DNA from 2 places in the Nonomuraea sp. NPDC004702 genome. Region 2 is predicted to be linked to the other one. Evidence: riboswitches for the same ligand, from Rfam matches in the RefSeq annotation. Region 2 holds a riboswitch; the other holds the start of a gene.
The links. Region 2 has a riboswitch for cyclic di-AMP ahead of ACWEJ6_RS00575 (hypothetical protein). Riboswitches for the same ligand answer to the same signal wherever they lie in the genome.
Positions count from the first base shown of each region.

Region 1: linked by a shared signal. The riboswitch ahead of ACWEJ6_RS15075 (C40 family peptidase) and the one ahead of ACWEJ6_RS00575 (hypothetical protein) in region 2 are both predicted to bind cyclic di-AMP.

Region 1 covers NZ_JBSGCE010000009.1:228,234-239,850, forward strand. Annotated here, with positions in the region: gene ACWEJ6_RS15040 (type III pantothenate kinase) at 1-707, shown strand, start outside; gene ACWEJ6_RS15045 (hypothetical protein) at 773-1,249, opposite strand; gene lysX (bifunctional lysylphosphatidylglycerol synthetase/lysine--tRNA ligase LysX) at 1,398-2,879, shown strand; gene ACWEJ6_RS15055 (NADP-dependent oxidoreductase) at 2,927-3,856, opposite strand; gene ACWEJ6_RS15060 (winged helix-turn-helix transcriptional regulator) at 3,937-4,335, shown strand; gene ACWEJ6_RS15065 (cytochrome P450) at 4,325-5,428, opposite strand; gene ACWEJ6_RS15070 (helix-turn-helix domain-containing protein) at 5,707-5,919, shown strand; gene ACWEJ6_RS15075 (C40 family peptidase) at 6,007-7,050, opposite strand; cyclic di-AMP (ydaO/yuaA leader) riboswitch at 7,057-7,208, opposite strand; gene ACWEJ6_RS15080 (amino-acid N-acetyltransferase) at 7,496-8,065, shown strand; gene ACWEJ6_RS15085 (RDD family protein) at 8,151-9,731, shown strand; gene ACWEJ6_RS15090 (RDD family protein) at 9,838-10,326, shown strand; gene ACWEJ6_RS15095 (histone-like nucleoid-structuring protein Lsr2) at 10,852-11,184, shown strand.
Region 2 covers NZ_JBSGCE010000001.1:108,729-120,345, forward strand. Annotated here, with positions in the region: gene ACWEJ6_RS00535 (DUF4032 domain-containing protein) at 1-422, shown strand, start outside; gene ACWEJ6_RS00540 (NAD(P)-dependent oxidoreductase) at 416-1,018, opposite strand; gene ACWEJ6_RS00545 (winged helix-turn-helix transcriptional regulator) at 1,073-1,423, shown strand; gene ACWEJ6_RS00550 (roadblock/LC7 domain-containing protein) at 1,561-1,935, shown strand; gene ACWEJ6_RS00555 (DUF4388 domain-containing protein) at 1,939-2,763, shown strand; gene ACWEJ6_RS00560 (roadblock/LC7 domain-containing protein) at 2,796-3,167, shown strand; gene ACWEJ6_RS00565 (hypothetical protein) at 3,194-3,565, shown strand; gene ACWEJ6_RS00570 (alpha/beta fold hydrolase) at 3,596-4,471, opposite strand; gene ACWEJ6_RS00575 (hypothetical protein) at 4,526-5,233, opposite strand; cyclic di-AMP (ydaO/yuaA leader) riboswitch at 5,409-5,543, opposite strand; gene ACWEJ6_RS00580 (DUF5302 domain-containing protein) at 5,709-5,909, opposite strand; gene ACWEJ6_RS00585 (MDR family MFS transporter) at 5,957-7,411, opposite strand; gene ACWEJ6_RS00590 (PadR family transcriptional regulator) at 7,468-7,965, shown strand; gene ACWEJ6_RS00595 (rod shape-determining protein) at 8,050-9,045, shown strand; gene ACWEJ6_RS00600 (DUF421 domain-containing protein) at 9,042-9,611, shown strand; gene ACWEJ6_RS00605 (hypothetical protein) at 9,702-10,166, shown strand; gene ACWEJ6_RS00610 (ABC transporter permease) at 10,182-11,396, opposite strand; gene ACWEJ6_RS00615 (ABC transporter ATP-binding protein) at 11,396-11,617, opposite strand, start outside.

The sequences.
Region 1 (11,617 bases), on a different contig from region 2:
GGAGGCTGGCCACCGACGCCCGCCGCACCGCCGACGAGATCGCCGTCGTGCTCCAGGGGCTGCTGGCCCAGTCACCCCTGCTCAAGGGCGCCGACATCAGCGGCATCGCCATCTGCTCGACCGTGCCGAGCGTGCTCAACGAGATGCGGGAGATGTGCCGCCGCTACTACGGCGACGTCACCGCCGTGATCGTGGAGCCCGGCGTGCGCACGGGCGTGCCGGTGCGCATGGACAACCCCAAAGAGGTGGGCAGCGACCGCATCGTGAACGCCCTGGCCGCCATCGACCAGTACGGCGGCCCGTGCATCATCGTCGACTTCGGCACCGCCACCTCCTTCGACGCGGTGTCGGCCAAGGGCGAGTACGTCGGGGCGGTCACCGCTCCCGGCATCGAGATCTCGGTCGACGCCCTGGCCGCCGCCGGCGCCCAGTTGCACAAGGTCGAGCTGGTCAGGCCGCGCTCGGTGATCGCCAAGAACACGGTCGAGGCGCTGCAGGCCGGCATCATCTACGGCTTCGCCGGCCAGGTCGACGGCATCGTCGAGCGCATGGCCGCCGAGCTGGCCGACGACCCCGACGAGGTGACCGTCGTGGCGACCGGCGGCCACGCGGCGCTGGTGGTCGGCGAGTCGCGCTCGATCGACGTGCACGAGCCGTGGCTGACCCTCATCGGCTTGCGCCTGATTTATCACCGCAATACCGCTTAGAACGTGACAAGCGGCCCCCGTTCGGGAAGGGGGCCGCCTGTCGGTCGTGGTGTCGCCGGCGAGGGTCACTCGTTCTCGGCGCTGTAGAGCTCGCTCCAGGGGCCGCACTTGGTGGCGAAGACGCCCTGCTCGGGAACCTGGCAGACCTTGGCCCGCAGGGTGAAGACGTCGTTCTCCTCGAAGTGGAACTTCTTGTAGCCGGGGAAGCCGCAGTACTTCTTGGCGTAGACCGTGGACCAGTCGCCGTCGGAGTCCTCGGCCTGGAACTTCACGTACGCGCACTTGCCGCCCTCGTCGTAGTCGCGGTCGTCCAGGTCGTACAGCCGGCCGGTGACGTGGACCTCGTTGGAGTCCTCCTCGTCCCACTCGACGCTGACGTGACCCTGGGCCTTGGCCAGGTGCTGCTTGGCGTACACCGGGCCCCAGTAGTCGGAGTAGTCGTCGAAGTCGGCGGTGGTGGCGCTGGCGGCCGAAGGAAGCGACAGGGCCACGGCGCTGGTGGCGGCGATGGCGAGGATGCCTGTCGCGATCTTCTTCATCATGATCTCTCCCGGAGCTCCCCTCGGGCCGGCTCCTTGCCGGCTCCCCCCGGAGCTCGTGAGTCATTGGTACAAAAGGGTCCTTGCAGCGCCCCTGCAGGGAACCGTCACGAGCGCTTGCAGTTCGCCGTATCCCCTACGCTTTGTTGTTGTGAGCGAGGAACTTCCAGAGCAGATGCGCATCCGGAGGGAAAAGCTCGACCGCCTCCGCAGCGAGGGCGTCGACCCTTACCCGGTGAACTTCCCACGCACGGCGACCAACGCCGAGGTCAAGGAGAAACACCAGGGCCTGGAGCCCGACACCGCCACCGGTGAGACGGTGGGGGTCGCGGGCCGCGTCATGCTCAACCGCGTGGGCGGCAAGCTCTGCTTCGCCACACTCCGCGACGGCGGCGCCGACCTGCAGGTCATGATCTCGCTCGACAAGGTCGGCGAGGAGTCGCTGGCGGCCTGGAAGCGCGACGTCGACCTGGGCGACCACGTCGGCGTGACCGGCGAGGTCATCACCTCGCGCCGCGGCGAGCTGTCGATCCTCGCCGACAGCTGGCAGATCACCGCCAAGTGCCTGCGCCCGCTGCCGGAGAAGCACGTCGGCCTCACCGACCCCGAGGCGCGGGTGCGTCAGCGCTACGTCGACCTCATCGTCAACGACGAGGCCAGGAAGATGGCGCGGGTGCGCAGCGCGACCGTGCGCGCGGTGCGCGACTTCTGGCACGAGGAGGGCTACCTCGAGGTCGAGACCCCGATGTTGCAGCCCATCCACGGCGGCGCGACGGCCCGGCCGTTCAAGACCCACATCAACGCCTACGACATGGAGCTCTACCTCCGCATCGCGATCGAGCTCTACCTCAAGCGGCTGGTGGTCGGCGGCGTCGAGAAGGTCTTCGAGATCAACCGCAACTTCCGCAACGAGGGCGCCGACTCCACGCACAACCCCGAGTTCACCATGCTTGAGGCCTACGGCACCTACCTCGACTACAACGACATCGCCGACCTGACGCAGCGCATGTACCAGAAGGCCGTCGTGGCCGCCCTGGACACCACCGTGGTCGTGCACGACGGCGTCGAGATCGACCTCGGCCTGGAGAAGTGGCCGCGGGTCCGGCTCTACGACCTGGTGTCCGACGCCGTGGGCGAGGAGATCACCACCGAGACCACCCTTGAGGAGCTGCGGAAGATCGCCGATCGCCGCGAGGTCCACTGGGACGTCAAGTGGGGGTCGGGCAAGCTCGTCCAGGAGCTGTTCGAGGCGCTGGTCGAGCACACGCTCGTGCAGCCGACGTTCGTCATGGACTACCCGCTGGAGACCTCGCCGCTGGCCCGTCTCCACCGCGACAACCCGCTGCTGACCGAGAAGTGGGACCTGATCGGGTTCGGCACCGAGCTCGGCACCGGCTACTCCGAGCTCAACGACCCGATCGACCAGCGCCACCGGCTGGTGGAGCAGTCGCTGCTGGCCGCGGGCGGCGACCTTGAGGCGATGCAGCTCGACGAGGACTTCCTGCAGGCCCTTGAGTACGCGATGCCGCCCACGGGTGGCATGGGCGCCGGCATCGACCGGATGATCATGGCCTTCACCGGCAAGAACATCCGCGAGACCATCCTGTTCCCGCTGGTCAAGCCCACCCACTGAGCCGCCGTCCGGCGCCCCGCGCACGTGCGGGGCGCCGGTCCGGACGGTCAGGGCACCAGCACCAGCCGTCCGCGCAGGCCGCCCTCCGCCAGGCGGGCGTGGGCGTCGGCGGCCTTCTCCAGCGGGTACGTCCCGGCCACGCGTAGCGTCAGCCGTCCGGCCTCGACCAGGCGCACCAGCTCCGCGAGCTGCCGGGCGTCCGAGCGGAACAGCACGGTGGCCACGTCCGTGCCGCGCAGCGCCACCGGCGCGACCCCCGACGCGAGCGCCACGAACGCTCCGCCGTCCCGTACGGCGTCGAGCGCGGGCAGGCCCAGCACGGCCGCGTCCACCACGGCGTCCACACCGCCGGGCACCTGCGCCCGTACGGCCTCGGCCAGGTCCTCCTCGCGCGGGACGAACCATTCCGCTCCGAAGCCGCGTACCAGCTCCTCGTCCGCGGCGCCGGCGGCGGCCACCACCCTGACGCCGCGCACGGCGGCCAGCTCCACCAGGTAGCCTCCGACGGCCCCCGCCGCCCCCGTGACCAGCAGCGTGCCGCCCGGCCCGACGCCGGTCCGGTCGAGCGCCTGCCAGGCGGTGAGCCCGTTCAGCGGCAGCGTGGCCGCGTGGACGGGGCTCACGCCGCGCGGCGCGCGGGCCACCGCCGGGGCGTCCAGCACGACGTACTCGGCCTGCGCCTTGTACGGCAGCTCCAGCCGCGCGCAGAGCCCCACGACCTCCTCTCCCACGCTGAAGGAGGTTCCCAGGCCCACCTGGTCGACGGTCCCCGCGGCGTCGAAGCCGATCCCGTACGAGTCGAGCTTCCTGGCCAGCCCGTACGAGACCAGGGCCCCGGACGCCACGGCCAGGTCGAAGGGGTTGACCCCGGCCGCGGCCACCTTGATCCGCACCTGGCCGGGCCCCGCCACCGGCAGCGGCGCGGACACCAGCCGGGGAGCGCCGGAGCCGCCGATGAGTGCACGCATGTTCGTCATGCCCGTGACCCTAGGAAGAGTTACTCTCTTTCAGTAAGTAGGCACCTGGAAGTGCGTAACACACAGCGAGGAGTGAGACGGTGGCCACCACGACGGCGGCGCAGCGGCGTGACCAGGCGAGACTCGCCTTCGACGCCTACTTCGCCGAATGCCCTTCCCGCAAGCTGCTCGACCGGCTCAGCGACAAATGGGTCACGCTGGTGCTCAGCTCGCTGGCCTCCGGCGAGCGCCGCTACAGCGACCTGGCCCGGCACATCGCGGGGGTCAGCCAGAAGATGCTCACCCAGACCCTGCGCGGCCTGGAGCGCGACGGCCTGGTGGCGCGCCGGATCACGCCGCAGGTGCCGGTGCGCGTCGACTACGCGCTCACCCCGCTGGGCCAGAGCCTGATGCCGCTGGTCACCGCCATCAAGGCGTGGGCCGAGGAGCACATCGAGGACGTCGAGGCCGCCAGGGAACGCTACGACGCTACCGCCTGAGCCGCACCGGCAGCCGGGCCAGCCCGCGCAGCACCACGTTCTCCTTGTACGGCGGATCCGGATCGGCGGCCTCCATCTTCGGCGCCGCCGCGGCCAGCGCCGACAGCGCGATCTCGCCCTCCATCCTGGCCAGCGTCGCGCCCAGGCAGAAGTGCAGGCCGAGCCCGAAGGCCAGGTGGCGGCCGGGCTCGCGGCCGGGGTCGAACCGGTCGGGATCGGCGAACGCGGCGGGGTCGCGATTGGCCGCGCCGATCGGCACGAGCACGGCCGAGCCCGCGGGCACCGGCGTCCCGCCCAGTTCCCGGTCCTCCAGCGCGATCCTGGAGGTGAGCTGGACCGGCGGATCGAAGCGCAGCACCTCCTCCACGACCTCCCTCGGGCGCTCGGCGGCGCGGTGCAGCAGGTCGTGCCGCAGCAGGTTCAGCACGCCGTTCGCGATGAGGTTGACGGTGGTCTCGTGGCCGGCCACGAGCAGCAGCACGCAGGTCGCCAGCAACTCGGCCTCGGTGAGCTCCTCGACGTGTGCGAGGGCGCTCAGGAGGTCCTCGCCGGGACGCTCGCGTCGCCGTGCGATCAGGTGGCGGAAGTAGTCGCGGAACTCGTTCCTGGAACGCTCCGTTTCCGACATGAGGGCGTCTGTCAGCATCGGGTCAAGTCCGCGGGCAAGGGCCTCGCTCCATCCGCGGAAGCGGTCGTGGTCCTCCGGCGGCACCCCGAGCATCTCGCTGATCACCATCACCGGCAGCGGGTACGCGAAGCCGGAAATCAGCTCCGCCTCCTCCGGCAGCCGCCCGATCAGGTCGGCGGTGATCGCCTCGATCCGCGGCCTGAGGCGGGCCACCATGCGCGGCGTGAACGCGCGGCTGACCAGAGCACGCAACCGGGTGTGATCGGGCGGGTCCATGAGCAGGAACGACCTGCCGGGCTGACCTGCCTCTTCCTGCGCGGACGGGGACGTTCCGTGACCGAACCCGGGGTCGCGCAACACGGCCGCGCACCACTCGTACGTGGTCACGACGAGCAGCCCGCCGCGCGTTCTGAAGATCGGCCCGGCGGCTCGCAGCTCGCGATATCGGACGTACGGATCGCGCACAAATTGCGGATCCGAGGGATCAAAACCCAGCACGTCGGTGGCGCTCATCGGAGGTGGAACCGGGCCGCCGAATTGATCGTTTGGACCGTTCATAGCGGACCACGGCGTGCCAACATATGCGGAGTACGTCACATATAAGTGATCATGTCAATAGCACTGGTCAAGGGCGCCGATTGTGGCGCTTGACGACCTTTCCGCGATGCGTTTACCTTCACCGAGACGAGCGGCTTTGCTTCGCCTGAAAGGTCCGAGTTCTGCTGTTTGGGGGAGGGCTCCCGGTGGATGTGCTCACAGAAGGCGTTGAGCTGAGCCACGCGGATTTGGCGTTACTGGCCGAGCTGGCCAGGGGAGTGACGGTCGATCGGGTCGGCAGGCGGCTGGACATCAGCGGACGGACCGTACGGCGCAGGCTGAGGGGCATCTGCGACCGCATCGGGGTGGCCACGGCGATCGAGGCCGTGGCATGGGCGGCGCGCCGCCAGCTCATCTAGCGGCGCTCATCTGGTGGCGCTCATCATCCAGTGACGCTGGGCGAACCGGCGCTGGGCGAAGTGGCGCTGGGCGAACCGGCGCGCGGGTCAGTCCGCGATGCGCACGCCGCCGGCGAACGGCCGCCCGCCGATCGGGGCGACCCGCACGACGTCACCCGTCCGCGGAGCGTGGACCATCATGCCGCCGCCGATGTAGATGCCGACGTGGTGCAGGTCGCTGTAGAAGAACACCAGGTCGCCGGGGCGCAGCTGGTCGCGGCTGACCTGCCTGCCGGCCGTCCACTGGTCGCCGGTGTAGTGGGGGAGCGAGATGCCCACGCGCTGGTAGGCGGCCATCACCAGCCCGGAGCAGTCGTAGGAGCGCGGCCCTTCGGCGCCCCACACGTACGGCTTGAGCTGCTGGGTGAGGGCCCACTTGACGGCCTGGGCGGCCTTGCCGTCGCCGATGACCGGCAGGTTGACGCGCACGGCCCGGGTGCCGGGACGGCCCGCCTCGCCGACGGCCCGCCGGTAGAGGTTGCTCTCGACCTTGGTGACCAGCTTGGTGATCTTCGAGCGCCTGCTCTCCAGATCGGTGACGAGCTTCTGGACCTCGGCGATGCGGGTCTTGGCGCCGGCCCTGGCCCGCTCGGCGGCCTCCATGGCCCTGGCGAGCTGGTTGACCTCCTCGCCCTGCTGCTGTTCGAGCGCGTACGTGGTCGCGGCCCGGTCGAGGAAGGTCTCGGGGTCGCCGGACTGGGCGAAGGCCAGGGCCTTGTCCAGGCCGCCGGTGATGTAGGCGTTCTGGGCGAGCAGTGAGGCCCTGGCGCGCTTGGCGGCCAGGTCGGACTCGCTGGTGGCCAGGATCTTCTGGGCGGAGTCGTTGGCCTTCTGGGCGGCCTTCAGCCGTTCGCGCTGCTCGTTGTACTGCTCGGCCAGCGTCTCGATCTCTTCGTGCAGCTTCTCCACCTGGTCGGAGAGCTCGGAGAGCGACGGCTTCGGGTCGGCGGCGGCGGAGCCGACGGGGACGGCGAACAGCATCGCGGCGACGGTGACGCCGATGACGCCGAGGCGGTGTGCGCGCCTGGCCTGCTCCTGGGGGCGGGCGTGCCTGCCCCCGGACGTCCCCGAGCGGTCGAACGTCCGCTTCACCAACCGAGCTCCTCTCATCGACGCCGGCCGGGTTAGCTGACGGGTTCGGGCCGGAGCAGCCCTACCGAGATGGTCGGATTCACCCCAAGTGGTGGCGCCAGGTGCTCGCCGCCGTTGGTTCCCCGGCTTCCCTTGCGGGAATTGGGCGTGTCTTTCCGCGCGCATTACGCGGAGAACATCGTCGCTGGACACTAATGCACTCCGGGTTCACGCTCAACCGGAACTGCCGAGTCTGTAGAGGTTTCACAACTGAAGGGTCACAAGGTGATCTCGTGGGTAGCCGTACGGAAGCGGGCTTCTGCACCTTTTGTCCAGCATTCGGGGTGCTGAGGTCTGGAGGAAAGCTCCAAGTCGGCCCGTGTTCACCTGACCACGGGATGTGATGAGATGCCCGAGACGTGGGATTTAGGGCCGAGCCGTAATGAGATCTGTACCCTGGAGAGCCATGGAGCAGGTGGCCGAAGTGGCAGTCCCCGAGACCGCGGTCGTGGTCAGGCGTGCGCGCACGCCCGACGTGCGTGCGATCAGGCGTCTCGTGGACACCTACGCGGGCGCGGGGCCGCGGCTCCTGGAGAAGGCCACGGTCACGCTGTACGAGGACGTCCAGGAGTTCTGGGTGGCCGAGCGGGGCGGGGAGGTCGTCGGCTGCGGCGCGCTCCACGTGCTCTGGGAGGACCTCGCCGAGGTCCGTACGGTGGCCGTCGATCCCGCGTGCCGGGGGCTGGGCGTGGGGCGGCGGATCGTCTCGGCACTCGTCCGGCAGGCGAAGGATCTGGGACTGCGGCGTGTATTCTGTCTGACTTTTGAGGTCGACTTCTTCGCGAGGCACGGTTTCCGCCCCATCCAGGGCACACCGGTCTCACCCGAGGTCTACGCCGAGTTGCTGGCCTCGTACGACGAGGGTGTGGCGGAGTTCCTTGATCTGGAACACGTCAAACCGAACACCCTTGGCAACACCCGCATGCTGCTGCATCTGACATCGGGTGACGCGGACCTTGACCACTTGGAAAGGTGATTGTTGATACCTATGTCGATACGTTGGGCAGCACAGGCATGTGTCCTGACACGTGCCACATGCGCACTCGAAGCGAGGTGACACGGTGAGCACCGGACAGCCGCCGTACCCACAGGACGATTCCGGCGAGAACCCCGAGTACGGCCAGCACCACGGCCGTCGGCCCGGTGAGCCCGACCCGGACGTGACTGTGGTCGGCTACCGGGCGGACGATGCCTTCGGCCAGCCCCCATACGGTCAGCAGCAGCAACAGGGCTATGGCCAGCAACAGCAGTACGGCCAGCAACAGCAGCAGTACGGCCACCAGCAGGGCTACGGCCAGCAGCCCCAGTACGGCCAGCAGGCCGCCCCGGGTCAGCAGGGCTACGGCCAGCAGCAGGGCTACGGCCAGCAGCCGCAGTCCTCGGGCCAGCAGTACACGCAGCCCGGCTACGGCCAGGAGGCCCAGTACGGCCAGCAGGCCGCCTCGGGTCAGCAGGGCTACGGCCAGCAGCCGCAGTCCTCCGGCCAGCAGTACACGCAGCCCGGCTACGGCCAGGAAGCCCAGTACGGCCAGCAGGGTTACGGCCAGCAGCCCGCCTCCGGCCAGCAGTACGCCCAGCCCGGCTACGGCCAGCAGGCCGCTTCGGGTCAGCAGGGCTACGGCCAGGAGGCCCAGTACGGCCAGCAGGCCGCATCGGGTCAGCAGGGTTACGGCCAGCAGCAGTACGGCCAGCAGCCGCAGTCGCTACCCGACTACGGCCAGCAGCAGGGCTACGGTCAGGACGCCCAGTACGGCCAGCAGGCCGCCTCGGGCCAGCAGGGTTACGGTCAGCAGCCGCAGTCCTCGGGCCAGCAGTACGCCCAGCCCGGCTACGGCCAGCAGGCCGCCTCCGGTCAGCAGGGTTACGGCCAGGAGGCCCAGTACGGCCAGCAGGGCTACGGCCAGCAGCCGCAGTCCGACTACGGTCAGCAGCAGGGCTACGGCCAGGACGCCCAGTACGGCCAGCAGGGCGGCTACGCCCAGCAGCAGTACGGCGACCAGCAACAGGGTTACGGCCAGCAGTACGGCGACCAGCAGCAGTACGGCCAGGCATACGGCCAGCAGCAGCAGTCGCAGCCCTACGGCCAGCCCGGCTACGGCCAGCCCTACGGTCAGCCCGTCGGCGTGCAGCCTCCGGGCGCTCCGGCCCCCCTGGCGGAGTGGTGGCAGCGTCTGGTCGCGAGGATCGTCGACGGCGTCATCCTCGGCGTCGTGAACTTCGTGGTCAGCCTCATCCTGGGCCTGCTCGCGGTCGGTTACGACTCGGCGACCGGCCTGACTTCCGGCCTCTTGTCCCCCTTCGTCATCATCCTCCTGTCGGCGATCGTGACGACCGCCGTCTGGGTGTGCTACGAGTTCTTCCTGACGAAGATGAACGGCCAGACGGTCGGCAAGATGGTCATGGGGATCAAGGTCGTGCCGGTGGGCCAGGCCCTGCCTCCGGGCGGGCTCGCGTCCGACCTGGCGATCAAGCGCGCCGGCGTCACCTGGGGCGGCTACATCCTGAGCTGGATCCCGTTCCTCGGCCCGCTGCTCGCCTGGGCGTGCGTCGCGGTCAACGGCGCCTCGCAGCTGTGGGACAAGCCGCTGCAGCAGACGTTCGCGGACAAGTTCGCGGGCACGGTGGTCGTGAAGATCAAGTAATCCCGCGTCAGCGTAAAACAGGGGCCGGCTTCCCGCCGGCCTCTGTTTTGTGTGTGCGGGGCGTACCAATATGGGGGGTACGACCGCCGACCGCGTGAGGTGGGATATGGCCGGGACACCGTCGTGGCCGGGCGCCGTGCCCGCGGAATGGTGGGAACGCCTCGCCGCCCGCTTCATTGAGGCCCTGGTCTTCGGGGTCTTCTATTACATTCTGTTCATCGCGCTGTGGGGCGCCTTCCGGACTGTCGGGATGGTCGAGGCGTTCGGCGGACGGCTCCCCGGGCTCTTGGCCTGGTTCCTGGCCGGCCTGTGTTATACGGCCTATGACTGGCGGGCCCATTGCCTGCGCCGGCGCACGTTCGGCCAGGCGATCATGAAGATTCGCCTGGCGCCGGACGACCTTCCGCGTGGCGCCCTGCTGAAACGGGCCCTGGTCTATCCCGGGCCTGTCATGCTGATGGGCATTCCGGTGGTCAATCTGCTGGCCGGAATGCTGCTGTTCGGCGTCGGGCTGCTCATCCTGATCGACAAGCCGTTGGAGCGCGGGCCGCATGACAGGCTGGCCGGAACGCGGGTGGTAAAAGATCTTCGTTGAGGCGTCCACACCTGGGAAGATGCCTTTTCGCAAAATTTTCCCTTGATCCGGTAAGGAGCCTGGAGAGACTGGCATTAGGCTATGGGACGTCCGGGTTGCCGGATGTCGGTGCCCCTGCTCCCTGAGGGCGACTGTGTGTGGCTATGGTCGGTTCCGGGTGAGTTGTCACCTAGGCGTCATGAGCGTCCGGCGTGCTCCCGCAGGTCCCGCAGGTCGCGCCGGGATGCGTATTTAGCGCCCCCGAAACCCTGCTAGCCCTGGAGGCGAGGACGAATGGAAGCCGTAACAGACGTATTGTCAGCGCTCATCCCCCCGGTCGTGGTCGGCGGCGCCTTCATCTTTGGCGCGGTGAAGTTGCTGCGATCGGAGGGCGCCGGGCGACGGGCAAACCGCCAGGATCAGGCCGAGAACCAGAACTGATCTGCCAGTCAGCCGAATCCCCGTAGCGCTGAATTGTCTCCGCGCCTTTCCGGGTATATGTTTGGGCGAGCGAATGAAACAATGCTCCGGGAAAGGATTGCGTAGATGGCCAAGCAGATCCAGGAGATTCTCATCGATGACCTCGATGGGGGCGAGGCCAATGAGACGGTCAGCTTCGCTATTGACGGCTCCTCCTATGAGATTGACCTCAGCGACGTTAACGCCAAGAAGCTGAGGGACGCACTCACGCCTTTCGTGCAGCACGCCCGCAGGGCAGGAGCCGTGTCCGCCCGTCGCCGTGGTCGCGGCGGCAACCGTGCGATGAGCCGCGAGAAGAGCTCGGAGATCCGGCAGTGGGCCAAGGCTCACGGCCTGCCGGTCAGCGAGCGCGGCAGGATCGCCTCCACCGTCGTGGAGAAGTACGAAGCGGCTCACTGAGCCTCGTCGAGAGAGCCATCTCCTGACCATGCGCTTATGCCGTTCGCCTAGGACCCCGGCGAGCGCCATAAGCGCATGATCGTTTTTGTGGGGAGTTCGTGAATCCCCGGACCACTTGTTGATCTTCTAATTCGCCCAAATGTGGGCGTATTGCTCGCTCGTGTCGCCGGACAAGGCGCCCGCGCGGGGAGTGGAACGTGCCGGGCTTTGCGGCCGGCGTCCGTGTCAATTCCCGGGCGCCGCCGGGCTCGCCGCGTGATGGCCGCCGTGTTCGTCGTCGTGTTCGTCACCCGCGGTCGGAACGGGCCAATGCCGTCACCCGCCGCAATGTTCCCCTTCCCGGCTCCTGCGGCGTACGCGCAAAGCGGTGACGCTCCGCCGCACAATCGGGCAGCCGGTGCTTCGGGAAGCGCCGTCGCAAGCCCTGTTCCGG
Region 2 (11,617 bases):
TCGGCACCGGCCGCCTGATCGTCCGGCCGAAGGTGGTGGACGCCGGCCACCACCAGCGCCGGCTGATCAGGCTGACCGGGCTCGACGTGGAGGAGAACCAGGCCCGGCGGCTGCTCAACGACCTGGACGGCTACCGGGTCGCCAAGGGCCTGCGCCACGAGGACGAGGCCATCGTCGCCCACCGCTGGCTCGCCGAGGTGTTCCACCCGACGGTCGACGGCATCCCCGCCGAGCTGCGCGGCAAGCTGGAGCCCGCGCAGCTCTTCCACGAGATTCTCGACCACCGCTGGTACCTGTCGGAGACGGCGGGCGGCGACGTCGGGCTGGCCACGGCGGTGAAGTCGTACGTGGACAACGTGCTGGTGCACAAGCCCGACGAGAAGGCGCTGCTGCCCGACGACCCGGACGAGGACGATCAGTAGGCGACCGTGATGCGGGTGCGCGGGTGGGCGTGCTCCTCCAGCTCGTCGGCGATCGCCACCGCGTAGTCCTCGGCAGTGATGAAGCTGCGGCCGTCGGCGTCGCTGAGCAGGTCGTCGCGGCCGATCCGGTAGACGCCGGTGCGCCCGCCGGGCGCGATCTCGGCGGCCGGCGAGACGTAGGTCCAGTCGAGGTCGGTCACCTCCCGGTAGAGCCCGAGCGCGGCCCGCGCGGCCCTGGCCTCCTTCTTGTAGATCTCCGGGAAGCCGGGCGTGTCGACCAGGTCGACGTCCGGGCCGGCCTTGAGGCTGCCCGCGCCGCCCACGACCAGCACCCGGCTCACCCCGGCGGCGCGCAGGCCGTCGATGAGGGCGCGGTTGGCGGCCAGGAACGGCGGCTCGGGCTCGGTGCCGTCACGCGGCGGGGCGATGGCGCAGACGACGGCGTCGTAGCCCTCGGCGAGCGTGGCGGCGTCGTGGACGTCGCCCTTGACGGGACCGCGGCGGCTGACACCGGTGACGTCGTGGCCGCGGCCGGTGAGTTCGGTGACGATGCGCTGACCGATCATTCCGGTCGCGCCGAACACGAGGATCTTCATGAGAAGCACAGTATCCAATGGATACTGGTTACTTCATCGTGCTATAAGTACCTTATGGATACCGGTGATGCCTTCGACCCGAACTGCCCGACTCGGCTGGTCCTCGACCGGATCGGCGACAAGTGGTCGGTGCTGGTGCTGCTCAGCCTCAGCGACGGGCCGATGCGCTTCACCGTGCTGCGCGGGCGGATCGGCGGGGTGACGCCGAAGGTGCTCACCCAGACGCTGCGGGCCATGGAGCTGGACGGGCTGATCACCCGCGAGGTCTTCGCCGAGGTGCCGCCGCGGGTGGAGTACGCGCTGACCGACCTGGGCCGCTCGCTGCACGCGCCGATCTCGGTGGTCGCGCGGTGGGCCGAGGAGAACGTGCACGAAATGCTCCGCCATCGTGAAAAAACCTCGTGAATTGATCATATTTCCGCACGAGTGATGCTTTTCTTCGTCCTGGCCGTATAAAAACGTATCCCTCGGTAAATCGCCTGCCTTCTGGTCTCTTGTGGCCCCCTACGCTTTCCCCGTCCCACGACGGAGGGAGGCTCGCGGTGCTGGGAGTGGACACCTGCCTGGCGGAGGTCATGTCGATACCGGGCGCGCTCGACGCCATGCTGGTCGACGGCACGAGCGGCATGGCGGTCGCCTTCAGCAGCGCGTCCGGCGTGGACGCCGACAGGTCCGCCGCGGCGCTGACCGAGGCGCTGCGCGCCACGACCGACGGGCTGACCCGGACGTGTCCCGGCGAGATCGTGCGCATCGACGACATGCTCGTCACCACCGACCGGGGGCACCACCTGCTCCGGCTGCTGGAGACGGTCTTCGAGGGGCCGCTGGTCATCTACGTCCGCCTCGACCCGGAACGGTCGAACCTGGCCCTGGCCCGGTACCGCCTGCGGGCCATCTCCGACCTGCTGACCACCTGAGCCATGGCCGCGCTCGACTCACTCCTCGCCGGACTCGCCCGCGAACGCGCGACGGGGGCGCTCCGCGTGGGCCGGAACGGCACGATCTACCTGTCGGACGGGCGCGTGACGTACATGGAGTGCGCCCAGACGCCGGGCGTCGAGCGGCTGTTCGCGGCCAGGGGGCGGGTGCCGGAGTCGGCCCTGCGCGCCCTGCAGGCCGACGGCGGCCGCGCCCGGCTGCTCCAGGACGGCCCGGTCACCCTGGCCGAGCTCCAGTACGCCGTGCTCGGCGTGGTCCAGGACGCCGCCTTCTTCCTGCTGCCGGTGACGGGTGTGCGGCCGAAGTTCCGGCCCGGCGAGGAGCACTGGCTGGGCGGGCAGTGGTTCTTCGACGTCCAGGAGCTGGTGCGGGAGTCCGCCCGCCGCCGGGAGCAGCTGGCCGGCATCTGGCCCTCGCCGGAGGTGGACACCCAGCCCGTGCGGCCGGTCCCGCGCCTGCCCGGGCACGGGGTGGCGCTCAGCCAGGTGCAGTGGGAGGTCGTCGTACGGGCCGACCACAAGGCGACCCCGCTGGAGCTGGCCCGGCACCTGGGCCGGTCGGGCTACTCGGTGCTGCTGGCCGTCAGGAGGCTGGCCGCCGCCGGCCTCCTCGTCCCGCCGGATCCGGTACGGCCCGCGCAACGCCGTCCGGACGACGGGGAGGCGCTGCCCAGGCGGGTGCCCGGCGCGGTGGCAGTTCCCGCCGGGAACGGACGGGCGGGGGCCGCCGGGCCGGTGCCGACGGGCGACCCGACCGATCTGACGCTGCTGCTGCGGCTGAAGAAGGCGCTGGAGGAGATGCCGTGAGGTTCCCCTCACGACGCAGGAGGAGGCCACCCGTGGAGCTACGGCAAGAGCTCCTGGCGGAGATGGAGCTCCTGCGCGGCCGCACGCCGGACGTCACCGGCAGCGTCGCGTGCACTGTCGACGGCCTGCGGATCGCCTGCGACCTGCAAGGAGACACCGGCGAGCAGGTGGCGGCGCTGTCGGCGGCGCTGCTCGCGATGAGCGGCCGGATGCTGACCATGGCGGGCCGCGGGACGTTCGAGGAGACCCTCGTGTCCGGCACCGCCGGGTTCGTGGCCTTCTACGCCGCGGGCCCCACGATCGTCCTCACGGTTCTGGCAGGACCCGGCGCCAACGTCGGGCTCCTCCGGCTGGAGGGCAGGAAGACGGCGGCCTCCGTGGCCGCCGTGGCACGCAAGCACTGACCATCCCCACCGAAGCGGAGGAAAGCATGGCAGGCATGGACGTCTCCCTCAAAGAGATGATGAGCATCGACGGCACGATCGGGGCGGCGATCGTCGACCACGGCAGCGGCATGGCGCTCGGCACGCTCGGCGGCTCGAAGGAGCTGGACCTGCAGGTCGCGGCGGCGGGCAACACCGAGGTCATCAAGGCCAAACTGCGCACGATGGACTCGCTGGGCCTCAAGGACGGCATCGAGGACATCCTGATCACGCTGACCGCCCAGTACCACATCATCCGCCCGCTGACCGGCCGCAGCGGCAAGGGCCTGTTCCTCTACCTCGCCCTCGACCGCAACCGGGCCAACCTGGCCCTGGCCCGGCACATGCTCAAGGTCATCGAGGAGAAGCTGGAGCTCTGACCGGCCCGCGCAGCGAGGCTCCGCGGCGGGTCACGCGGCGGGCTCGGGCCGGGCGGGCGTCGCGGAGCCGGTGTGGGCGGTGATCTCGGCGACGATCGCGGGCCACAGGGCGCGGGGCAGGTCGTGGCCCATGCCGGGGTAGGTGACCAGGCGGGCGCCCGGGATGGCGGCGGCCGTGGCCCGCCCGCCGGCGAGCGGCACGAGCTGGTCGTCCTCGCCGTGGATGACCAGCGCGGGCACCTTCAGCCCGCCCAGCGCGGACGTGCGGTCGCCGGAGGCCATGATGGCGGCGAGCTGGCGGGCCGTGCCGGCCGGGTCGTGGCAGCGGTCGAAGGCGAGCCCGGCCAGCCTGGTGACGCGTTCGCGGTCCAGCTCCCAGCCGGGGGACCCGAGCACGGCCCAGGTCTTCAGCGCGCCGGCGACGACCCCCTCGCGGTCGGTCGCGGGCTTGGCGAAGAGCACCGCGGCGGCCGCCTCGGTCGGCGGGGCCGCCTGCGGGCCGGGCGTGGACATGATCGAGGTCAGGCTCAGCACGCGGGCGGGGTGCCGGATGGCCAGCGCCTGGGCGATCATCCCGCCCATCGAGGCGCCGACGACGTGCGCGGCGGGCAGGCCCAGGACGTCCATGAGCCCGGCGCTGTCGTCGGCCAGGTCGTCCAGCACGTACGGCGAGGGCGCGCCCCATGCGGGCACGCCCTCGTCGTGGAGATGGGTGGACAGGCCCGCGTCGCGGTTGTCGAACCTGACGACGTGGTGGCCCTGCTCGGCCAGGAGTTCGCAGAACTCGTCGTCCCAGTGGATGAGCTGGGCGCCGAGTCCCATGATGAGCAGCAGGGGCCTGCCCGCGGGTGAGCCGAAGCTCTCGTAGGCGATCTCGATGCCGTTGGCGGCTGCGCGCTGGATCACAGCGACCAGAATGTCATTCTGGTTGCGAGGCGTAAAGAGCGGTCTGTCCGGAGATCAGTCGTTGAGCAGCTTGCGCAGGCGCTCGCCGCCGAGCACCACGCCGCCGCCGGCCAGCACGAGCACGCCGGCCATGACGGTGCCGCCCATCGCGACGGTCTTCCCGACCTGGCCGCCGGCGGAACCGGCCGCGTCCTCGGCGGGCTTGTCGGCCAGCACCTTGGGAGGCTCGGCCGGGTTGTCGTCGAACCTGCCCCACGCGCCGGTGGAGAAGGCCACGGGGTAGTTCTTCTTGCCCTTGCCGTCGCCCCACTTGGTGATGACGTAGTCGATCTTGATGTGGCCCTGGCCGCCGTTGCCGTCCACGCCGAGGGTGTCGGGGTTGAAGGTGCCGCCGGTCAGCTCGGCGAAGGTCTTGGCGTCGAGGTCGAGCATGACGCCACGGCTGGAGGGCTCGCCGGGGCCGCGGTCGCCCACGAAGAACGGCATCTTCTTGCCGTTGTAGGTCACGTAACCCTCGGTCATGAGGGGCCAGCTCGGGCTGGCGGCCAGGCCCTTCTGCATGGGCTTGCCGCTGGCGGGGAGCCCGGTGTCGCCGGCCCGGCCGGAGGAGTCGTCCCAGAAGTAGGAGGCCTTCGTGGAACCCTTGAGCAGGATCTTCTGGTCGTCGCCGGTGTCGGCGTGGGCGCCGGTGGCGGAGATCGTCAGCGCGCCCATGGCGGACACGGACAGCAGGGCGAGAGAGCGCAGGCCAAATCGAGACATGAAGCAGTGAAGTCCTTCGCGAGGGGACAGGGGGAACGCGCGTGACTACGGTGCGTAACCGGGCAGAGCGCCGAAAAGGTGGTTACGCGGCGCGTGGGGGAAGTCAGGGAAGAGACCGCTCAGCAGGCGGTCGTCACTACACTGTCCGGGGGTACGACGAGGTGGTACATGCGTGAAGTCCTCTCCATCTCGCCTACCGGGTTAGCTGACGGGTTCGGGCGTGGAGATGCCCTACCGGCACATGGCCGGATTCACCCCAATGAGATGGGTCCCCGGTTCCCGACAAGTCGGGATTCGGCGCCAGCTGTCGTCCCTCTCCTGGTAGGGACTACGCCACCAGCTGGTAATTGGTTAAGACGGTACCCAGAGATTCGGACAAATACAAACGAATCGTCATGAACCGGGTAAAGATCTACCTATCGAGGTAAAGAGAAAGGGGGCACGGCATGCCGTACCCCCTGCTAAATCGGGCCTTTCAGCCGCCGCTCTTGCGCCTGAAGGATCTTTTACTCGCTGCCGGACCGTGCGCCCCGTGGATCTTCGACGGGTCCACGCCCCTGCCACCCGCGGCCGAGTCGGCCTGCTGCCCGCGCTTGCGTTCCAACGCCTCGCGGAACTTGCGCTTCATCTCGTCCTCGGGAGTCTCGCTGACTTCCGGCTCCGGTGTTTCCGCCATGAGGACCTCCTGGTTCTGGGGACATCCACAGCTTCGCACGACGTCGCTTACGACGCGAAACCGGCCTCCACTCTGCTTTCCGCCGCGGGCGCCTGCTCCAGCCGCCTGCCGGGCATCATGACCAGCGCGACCAGGGCGATCACCGCGCCCGCCACGCCCAGCGACGGGATGACCACGGCCGCCGCCGAGGCGTGCGCGGCCGCGAGCCCGTGGACCGGCGCGTCCGTGGTGATGACCGACGTGTACGCGGTGCCGGCCAGCGCCAGCGCCACCGAGCCGCCGATCTGCCGGAAGAAGGTGAGGTTGGCCGAGGCCGTGCCGATGTACCGCGGCGCGACGGCCTGCTGCACGGCCACGGTCAGCCCCGACAACATCGGCCCCATGCCGAGCCCGAGCAGCGCCATCCACCCGGCCAGCAGCAGGCCGTCGGTGCGCACGGTGAGGTTCAGGCAGAGCAGGCTGCCGGCCACCAGCAGGAACGGCGCCCCGACCAGCCACGGCTTGTACGTGCGCGTCCTGGACATCAGCGTGCCCATGAGCGCGCTGCCTGCCACCATCGCCAGCGTCATCGGGTAGATCCTCAGCCCGGACTCGGTGGCGCTGACGCCCAGCGCCTGCTGGAAGTAGCGCGGCAGGAACACCACGCCGGCGTACATGCAGAAGGCGGTGAAGAAGGAGGTCGCGTTGACCAGCGTGTACGTGCGGTCCCGGAACAGGTGCATCGGCATGACCGGGTTCGCCGCCCGCCGTTCGACCAGCACGAACGCGGCCAGCAGGACCAGCGCCAGCAGGATCGGCCCGGCCACGGGCGGGGAGGTCCAGGAGTTGCCGTCCAGGCCCTTCTCGGTCAGGCCGAGCAGCAGGGCGCTGATGGCCACGCTGAACACCGCGATGCCCGCGTAGTCCGGCCGGCCACCGCCGCCGGTGCCCGGACGGAACGGCAGCCGCAGCACCACGATCGCGATCAGCACGATCCCGAGCGGCACGTTCACGTAGAAGGCCCACCGCCAGCTCGCGTGGTCGGTGAACAACCCGCCCAGGAAGGGCCCGGCCAGGTACGTCAACGCCATCACGCCGCCGAGCGCGCCCTGCACGCGGGCGCCGTTGCGTCCGGGCGGGAACATCTCCATCACCAGGGCCAGCGACAGCGGCAGCAACGCGCCCGCGCCCAGCCCCTGCACGGCGCGGAAGGCGATGAGCTGGGTCATGTCCTGGGCGAGCCCGCACAACGCCGATCCGACGACGAACACCGACATCCCGACGAGCAGCAGCGGCTTCCTGCCGTGCTGGTCGGACAGCCGGCCGTACAGCGGCACGGTCAGGGTGGAGGTGAGCAGATAGGCCGTGACCACCCAGGTGTAGAGCCGGGTGCCGCCCAGCTCGCCGGTGATGCGGGGCAACGCGGTGCCGACGATCGTCTGGTCGAGCATCGCCAGGAACATCCCGCCGAGCACCGCCAGCAACACCAGACCGTTGCCCTTGGTCTTCATGTCATTAGTCACAGGTGAAGATTGATATGTAAGAGCTGACATGTCAAGCCTTCGCTATGCTGGCGGGCATGTCCCTGCGGATCGCGCTCCTCGGCCTGCTCGCCACCAAAGGCCCGGCCAGCGGCTACGACCTGGCCAAGAAGTTCGAGCACTCGCTCAACCACGTCTGGCAGGCGGGGCACACGCAGATCTATCCGGAACTGGTCAAGATGGCCGCCGACGGCCTGGTGACGGTCGAGCACGAGGGCGCCCGGGGCCGCAAGATCTACGCCATCACCGCCGAGGGCCGCGCGCTGGTCACCGAGTGGCTGGTCGGCCACGACCCGTCGGCGACCGTGCGCAGCGAGACCGCCCTCCAGGCGTTCCTGCTGGCCCTGCTCGACACCGGGCAGGCCGTCGCCGTCGTCGAGCGCATCAAGGCCCACTTCCAGGCCCGCCTCGCGACGCTCGACTGCCGGCCCGGGGGCCTGTTCGGCCAGTACGCGCTGTCCCTCGGCCTGCACCAGGCGCGTTCCGGCATCGAGTGGGCCGACGAGACCCTGGCCGCCCTGCGGCGCGAAGGGTAAAACGGAACTCTGCGGTTCCTGGTGTTGCGTTGGAAAAGCGCCGGATATACACCCAGGCATGATGCTCAACCTCCCAGTACGGCGATGAGCCTCCTGGGTCGTGACCTGGCGATCGACCTCGGCGCGGCCGGCACGAGGATCTACGCCAAGGGCAGGGGCATCGTGCTGGACGAGCCGTCGGTCGTCCTGCGCGACAGGCAGACGGGCAGGGTCGTCGGCTTCGGCGCCGAGGCCCTGGACGGCGCGGACGGCGCGGACGGCGCGGACGGCGAGACGTACTGGCCGATCAGCGACGGCCTGCCCCAGGACGGCGAGCTCGCCCGGCGCATGATCAGGCACTTCCTGCGCAAGGTGCACCGGCACCCGTTCCCCCGGCCGCGCCTGGTGATGGCCGTGCCCGACGAGTTCACGCCGATCGAGCGGGTGGCGCTGCGCGACGCCGGCTTCGAGGCGGAGGCCCGCGGGATCCTGCTGGTCAAACACGCGATCGCGGCCGCGCTCGGCGCGGGCCTGCCGGTCCGCGACGGCGCCGGGCACATGGTCGTCGACATCGGCCGGGACGCCACCAGGGTCGCCGTGCTCTCCTGCGGGGCCGTGGTCGCCGCCGGGACCGTGCGCGGCGGCGGGAACGCCGTGACCCGCGCGGTCGCCCGCCTGGTCGAGGACGAGCACGGCCTGCTGGCCGACGAGCGGGAGGCCGAGTCGGCCAAGCTGCGCGCGACGCGGGAGCCGGCCGGGAACGTGCTGATCCGCGGCAGGGACGCCGGCACCGGCGAGGAGCGCGCGGTGGCGCTGCCCGCGGCGCGCGTCCGCGAGGCGGCCGTCCAGCCGGTCGAGCACATCGTGCGGGCCGCGGAGTACACCATGGAACGCTGCCCTCCCGAGCTGACCGCCGACCTGGGCGAGCGCGGAATGGTGCTGGTCGGCGGCGGCGCGCTGCTGCCCGGACTGCGCCGGCGGCTGCAGGAGGGGCTGTCCATGCCGGTGCGGCGCGCGGAGCGGCCCAGCGACTCGGTGGCCCTGGGGCTCGGACGCTGCGTGGAGGACCTGGGGCTGATCGCCAAGCTGAGGCGCCGGTGAGCGACCTGTTCGACCTGGGGGTCTCCGTCGCCGACAAGACCGTCAGGACGATCGCCGTCTACGTGACGATCGCCGTGCTGCTTCGCATCGCCGGCAAACGCGGCATCGCGCAGCTCAACAACTTCGACTTCGTGGTCATGCTGCTGATGAGCAACGTCGTGCAGAATGCGATCATCGGCCCGGACAACTCGCTGATCGGCGGTCTGGTGGGCGTGGTGATCCTGGTGGCGGTCAACTCGGTCGTGGTGCGGCTGGCGGCGACCGTGCCCTCGGTCGGCAGGGCGTTCGAGGGCACGCCGGTCGTCCTGGCCCGCGACGGGCACTTCATCCCCTCGGCGCTGCGCCGGATGGGCGTCCGGCAGGCCGACCTCAACGTGATGCTCCAGCTCCGGGGGGCCGAGAGCGTCACCGACACCGACCTGGTACGCCTGGAGCCCGGCGGCTCGCTCCTGGTTCACCTGCGCCCCGAGGAGGAGGGAGCCGAACGCGGTGACCTGGAGGACCTGTGCCGGCGCCTCGACCGCATCGAACGCAAGCTGGACGAGCTGAGAACCGGCCCCTCCTGAGAATGCGCGGCCGGATTGCCTTTTGATATCGGCCATTAATATTGCGTTAATCCCCCTGCGCCCGGAATTGATCTCCGATATCGTCCCAACGTGCGCCTGGCTGGTCGCTCGGTCGTGATGTCCGCGGTGCTTGTATGCGTCGCGGTCGCGGCAGCCTGTACCTCCGGCCGCCAGTCCTCCTTCGAGGAGGCGGCCAGGCAGCTCACCGCCGACACCGACACCCTGCTCACCAGCGCCGCACTGCATGTGTCGCCGGCCGACCGCTCCGACGAGACCGAGGACCGCTCGTGCGTGCCCGGCCAGGTGCGCCGGCTCGTCCGGGCCGAGGGCGAGGCCGCCGACACCCCCGACGGCCTGCTGCACACCCTCCAGGACATGGGCTACGACCAGATCGTCGAGGATCTCGACCTGCGTGACGAGACCCCTGTCGTCTCGGTCGTGCGCAACCCCCGGACGAACCTGACGTTCGAGCTCACCGTGCTCGACGGGCCGAACGTCAGGATCGTCGGCAGGACGACCTGCTACTCCCCCGCCCCCGGGGCCGCTCTGTCCTGACCCGGGGCGCTTGTCTCAGGGCGCCGACAGCGCCTCCGTCGGCGACAGCCGGGAGGCGCGCACGGCCGGGTAGAGCCCGGCCACCGCGCCGATGAGCAGCGTGGCCGCCAGGCCCCCGACGGTCGCCCACGCGGGCACCACGGCCGGCCACCCGCGGGAGAAGGCGTAGCCGACGGTGACGCCGGCCCCCAGCAGGATCCCTCCCGCGCCGCCCAGCGCGGACAGCAGCAGCGACTCGGCGAGGAACTGGGTGCGGATCTGGCCGCGCGTCGCGCCGAGCGAACGGCGCAGGCCGATCTCCGCGCGGCGCTCCAGAACCGAGATGACCATCGTGTTGGCCACGCCGACGCCGCCCACGAGCAGCGCCACCGCCCCGACGCCGAGCAGCAGCCCGGCGAAGGCCTGGCTGGTCGCCTGCTTGGCGGCCAGCGCGTCGGACGGGCGGGAGACGTCCACCTCGTTGGGCGCCTCGGGGTTGGCCGTGCCGGCCAGGACCGACCGCACGTCCTCCAGCCTCGCCTCCTGCGAGCGGGTGTAGAGCGTGGTCGGATGCCCGTCGAAGTCCAGCCTGGACTCCGCGACCGGCCAGCCGACCAGGGCCGCGCTGTCCAGTTCCTCGGCCAGGGGCACCGGGTCGAGCAGCCCGACCACCGTGAACCGGATGCCGCCGATCACCACCTGCGTGTCGGGGGTGACCGTGCCGATGCCGAGCCGCTGGGCGGCGGCCGAGCCGAGCACCACGGCCGGGTAGCGTTCGGTGGCCGCGTTGAGCCAGGTGCCGCGGCGGACCGTCGCGCCCACGGTCGGCAGCAGGTCGAGGCGGGCGGCGATCGTGACCAGGCCGTTGGTCTGGGGCGTCGGGATCTCCTCGCTCCGGTAGACCTTCGCCTCGGGCACCTTGCCCGTGGACGAGACCGACTCCACCGGGCCGATGCGCTCGATCATCGCCTCGGCGTCCGTCGGCATCTGGGCCGCCTCGCCCAGGAGCGTGGTGCCGGAGGAGACGGTGAGCAGGTTCGTGCCCAGCGCGGACAGCGTACGGTCCAGCTCGGCGCTGGAGGAGGACGAGATGCCCACCACGCCGATCATCGCGGCGATGCCGATCGCGATGCCGAGCGCCGACAGGAACGCCCGCAGCGGGCGCGTACGCAGGCCGACCGCGCCCACCCGCATCACGTCGCGCGGGCGCATCCTGGCCGGGGAGAGCCTGGGACGCTCCAGGGTCGCCATCACGCCACCTCGGATTCGACGGGCTCGCGCACGCACCGGCCGCCGCCCTCTTCGCCGCGCCCGCGCCGCTCCGCACCGGGTTCAGAACCCGAGTCGGAGACGATCCGGCCGTCCCGCATGCTCACCTGGCGGGGAAGGCCGGCGGCGATCTCCCGGTCATGGGTGATGATCACGATGGTGGTGCCGCTCCCGTTCAGCTCGTGCAGCAGGTCCATCACGCC